2 regions of the Marinobacter bohaiensis genome follow, and region 1 is predicted to be linked to the other one. Evidence: predicted binding sites of a transcription regulator. Region 1 holds the regulator's gene; the other holds the start of a gene.
What was found. The regulator LexA, encoded in region 1, represses DNA repair genes until DNA is damaged. The targets are predictions, from matches to a motif close to CTGTNTNNNNANACAG.
Positions count from the first base shown of each region.

Region 2: recA (recombinase RecA) is a predicted target of LexA. The motif match lies at 1,504-1,519, and genes of this name have one in related genera.

Region 1 is NZ_QGEH01000004.1:108,105-110,508, forward strand. It holds gene DKK67_RS17145 (cell division inhibitor SulA) at 104-628, opposite strand; gene lexA (transcriptional repressor LexA) at 662-1,270, opposite strand; gene yccX (acylphosphatase) at 1,365-1,637, opposite strand; gene DKK67_RS17160 (DUF6231 family protein) at 1,733-2,356, opposite strand; gene DKK67_RS17165 (amidoligase family protein) at 2,402-2,404, shown strand, end outside.
Region 2 is NZ_QGEH01000004.1:220,023-222,426, forward strand. It holds gene DKK67_RS17630 (NosD domain-containing protein) at 1-119, opposite strand, end outside; gene recA (recombinase RecA) at 361-1,425, opposite strand; gene pncC (nicotinamide-nucleotide amidase) at 1,588-2,082, opposite strand; gene DKK67_RS17645 (transglutaminase family protein) at 2,179-2,404, opposite strand, start outside.

The DNA of each region.
Region 1 (2,404 bases):
TGCGTTACAACTCGTCCGAGCATGAACCATCAGGGCGCAGCCTGCCCTGACACGGCCTCACCGAATGCCTTACCCGGACATGAAACCCGGAAAGTCGCCCGGCCTAACGCTGCCTCAGAACAACGCCGTGGCTCTCCCCTTTGGCAGAGGCCTGCTGCAAGCGATCCATGGCGGCCGTTCCCGGCGTGCCTGCGGTCCACATCACCACCGCGTGGCAGGTACCGGCCCGCAGCGCGCGCTCCGCCAATTCCTGGGCGTCAAACTGATCGTTTGAGCGCAGGACCAGAATCTCGCCGGCAACAATGCCATGGGTCTGCTGCCACTTCTGCATCAACGCCTGGGGAGGATCGATCCAGGCCAGCCAGCGACGCTCCTGGTTCAGCTGGGTCAGCATGGGGAGCAGCAGCTGCATGTTCTCGACCTGACCTTCCGGCAATATGATTTCGGTCACATTGCCCTGGGGCTCGCGAGCCGGAGCGTCAGGCGTTTCCGGAGCCCGAAGCGGGCGCTCCTGCGAGTGGATCGCCACCGGCCTGGCCAGACGGCTCCGACGCTTCAGCGATCGGTCCGCCAGCGCCACGGGCACCGGATTCTGGGAAAGAGTCTGGTTAAAACTGAGCTGCTCCACGGGACACCTCCGAATGTCGCACGGGCCAGGCTATCAGTGCATATCCGACCGACGGATCACACCGACACCCAAGCCTTCGATAAACAGTTCCTGCTCGGTCAAATCAACGTCAATGGGCTGGAATTCCTCGTTTTCCGGCAGCAGGTAAACGTGGGTCCCTTCACGCTTGAAGCGCTTGACGGTCACTTCCTCACCCACACGGGCCACGACGACCTGGCCGTTCTGGACGTCCTGGGTCCGGTGGACGGCCAGCAGGTCGCCGTCAAGAATGCCAATGTCCTTCATGCTCATGCCGCGCACGCGCAGCAGGTAGTCGGCAGACGGGGAAAAGAAGGTGGGTTGCAGGGCACAGTAATCGTCAATGTGTTCCTGCGCGAGGATCGGACTACCGGCGGCTACCTGCCCCACGATGGGCAAACCGGGATCCTCTTCCGCTTCAGGCAGGCGGATGCCACGGCTGGCGCCGGGCACCATCTCGATTGCGCCTTTACGGGCCAGCGCCCGCAAGTGTTCCTCAGCCGCGTTGGCCGACTTGAACCCCAGTTCCCTGGCGATTTCGGCCCGGGTGGGGGGATAACCCGTGTCGTCCACGTAGCGGCGGATTACGTCCAGAACCTGGGATTGTCTCGGTGTCAGCTTCATGCCGTTTACCTGTCTTTATATACAGTACGAGTGACTATATACAGTATTTTATCCAGTGTAAAGACTGGAGACAGGACGGCGTTGCATCACGCGACTACTTGACCGTGAAAGACTTCCTGGGCCGGTAGGCCATGCCCTCGACGTCCACTTTGTCCACCCGGGCGCGGTCGGGGCCCTTGTGCAGCCACTCAACCAGGGACTCTACGGCCGCTTCATCGCCACAGGCGAAGACTTCGACCGAGCCGTCTTCCAGATTCTTCACGTACCCGGTCAGCCCCAGCGCCCTGGCCTTTTCCTGGGTACTGGCCCGAAACAAAACGCCCTGAACCTGTCCATAAACTCGGGCTTTCACACATTGCTCTTCCATTGCAACCTCCCGGAAAGACTCTGATCTGTGACCTCGTGGGTGATACCCTAACCCGGCGCGACGTCGCTGAAAATATCGCGCCGGCAAGCGTACCGCTACCAGCGGTATTTCCCCCAATTCTCGGGGTTGGCCCAATACCGGGGGTTGTTCCACTCCCGAGGGCGATTATAGGTTTCGATGTCATAGGTGAACAGTTCGGTACCGTCGTCAAAACGGTCATGACGATGGAAGGCAAGCGCGACCATGTCGCTGAAGGTCCAGCCGTCGTCCGGTGCCAGACTGACCGCGACACGACGCGCCCCGGCATTGCGCAGCCAGCCCAGGAACTGCCGGGCTTCTTCGTGGGACAGACGGCCCATCAGTTCAGTAACCAGTGCCAGATCCGCCACGGCCTCCTGGTGCTCAACGACCGCCAGGGGCGCTTCGGAGACATCCGTCAGTTCGATACCGGCGTATTCAGCCCAGACATCGCCAATATGTCGGGCGGTTTCCCCCGCGACCAGCAGCGATTCGGGCCGGTACTGCCCCAGCAGCTGTTTCAGGCTTTGTTCCAGCATGATGCTCCCATCCCGGTGCATGGAGCCGATCAGTGTAACAGTACGCGCGTGGAATGGCGCATCCGGCCGTCGCCTCGGCAGGCGGGCCGGATCGTCCCGGCACGGGTCCTGCTTGAACCACATCACCGCCGGGATTGACGCGGCCACAACGAACTGCGACAAAGCCTACAGGAACCTCACAGCGGCCAACCCAACCAAGGAGCCGAAATG
Region 2 (2,404 bases), 110 kb from region 1:
ACACCAGCCAGATCCGTCCCCGCCTGTGCCGGTAAGGCCAGTAAGGCCAGTAAGGCCATCAGTGTCAGGCCCCCCAGCCGGGTGGCCCAATCCCTTGTCACACAACTCGCTGTCATCATCCAGTGAATCCTCCAATTCTTGCGGATACAGGGCCCGCCAGGCAAACCCCGCCGTTCACGACGTCACCAAACTACGGCAACCGTGTCGGGATTCCCATGAGACAGAGGTGGAAGCGCATCGATACAGCCCCGGCACGCCAGGAACGGACGGCGACTGGAATATCCGCCCTGAAACAAAAACACCCACCACAGCATTGCCGCCATGGTGGGTGTTCCGGATTCCGCCAATCGGCTTGGGGAATTAAAGCAGTTCGCCGTTGGTGGTTTCGGCTTCGGCGCTTTCTTTTGCCGCTTTCTCTTTCTCTTCCTTGCTCTCCGGCTTGGGCATCAGCTTGTCGCGTACCTTGCCTTCGATCTCGGCGGCGATTTCAGCGTTCTCTTCCAGGAACTTGCAGGCGTTGGCCTTGCCCTGGCCAATCTTGTCGCCGTTGTAGCTGTACCAGGCGCCGGACTTGTCGACGAAGCCTTCCTTCACGCCCAGGTCCACGACCTCGGCGAGACGGTTGATGCCGCGACCGTACATGATCTGGAACTCGGCCTGCTTGAACGGCGGCGAGACCTTGTTCTTGACGACTTTGACGCGGGTCTCGTTGCCCACCACTTCGTCGCCTTCCTTGACCGAGCCGATACGGCGAATGTCCAGACGCACGGAAGAGTAGAACTTCAGCGCATTACCGCCAGTGGTGGTTTCCGGGCTGCCAAACATGACGCCGATCTTCATCCGGATCTGGTTGATGAAGACCATCATGCAGTTGGCGTGCTTGACGTTGGCGGTCAGCTTGCGCAGAGCCTGGGACATCAGGCGCGCCTGCAGACCAACGTGGGAGTCGCCCATTTCGCCTTCGATTTCCGCTTTCGGCGTCAGGGCGGCAACGGAGTCGACGATGATCACGTCGATGGCGTTGGAGCGCACCAGCATGTCGGCGATTTCCAGCGCCTGCTCACCGGTGTCCGGCTGGGAGACCAGCAGCTCGTCCACATCCACGCCCAGCTTCTCGGCGTAGACCGGGTCCAGCGCGTGCTCGGCATCGACGAAGGCGCAGGTCTTTCCCTGCTTCTGGGCCTCGGCGATGACCTGCAGGGTCAGCGTGGTTTTACCGGAGCTTTCCGGCCCGTAGATCTCGACAATCCGGCCATAAGGCAGACCGCCAATCCCCAGTGCCACATCCAGGCCCAGGGAGCCGGTGGAGACGGAGGGAATGGCTTCCCGGGGCTGGTCGCCCATTTTCATGACCGCGCCCTTGCCAAACTGGCGTTCAATCTGGCTCAGAGCCGCGCCCAACGCCTTCTTACGGTTATCTTCCATCGCTGCGAAAACCTCTATTTCCTGTGCCGCCTGACGGCGTGAACGAAATGATTCGGCCTGAGGCCCGCTGAGCCTCCGCTGTATATATGAACAGTATTAAAACACAACAGATAGACCGGGCCAAGTGTCGTATTTCCCGTAGTATCGGAGCGGTTCCGGAACTCAGGTCAGGTGCCCGTGAACCCGCTCCAGAGCGAACAGCACCGCCTGCCGACGCACGGCGTCGCGGTCACCGTCGAAATGGCGGACCTCGCTGTGGGTGTCGGCGGCCGAACGCCCCCAGGCAAACCAGACTGTGCCCACCGGCTTGTCATCGGAACCGCCGCCCGGCCCGGCCACGCCGCTGATGGCGACCGCCACGCCGGCGCCGGTGGCCGCCAGGGCGCCGCCGACCATCTCCCGCACCACCGGATCACTGACCGCGCCATGCTCGGCCAGGGTGCTCTCGCGTACCCCCAGCAGCCCGGTCTTGGCAGCGTTGGAGTAGGTCACCAGCCCGCTGTCGACGTAGTCCGAGCTGCCGGCGCGGTCGGTCAGGCACTTGGCGACCCAGCCACCGGTGCAGCTCTCGGCCGTGGTCATCATCAGGCCCTGCGCGCGCAGGGTGTCCCCCAGCGCTGCGGCGGCAGTGGCCAGCGCATCGTCCGTTACGCTCATCGGGAAAACCTCCGGCGTGTGAAAGCCCTCATTCTTTCGATTGTGAGGGCCAACGTCTACCCCATCACGACGATCGATTTGGCATATCGAGGCGGATCAGGAGGTTGCACGGCGAGTCTCACGGCCGGCCAGGGGCATCACGTCCACTTCCACGTGGAGATCATGACGACCACCGCCGCTCATCAGGCCCTTCAGCGGCACCACGTCGGCGTAATCGCGGCCGTAGGCGACGGTGATGTGGCGCTCGTCCGGCATCAGGTCGTTGGTCGGATCGAAATCCACCCAGCCCAGGGACGGGTCGAACACGCTGAACCAGGCGTGG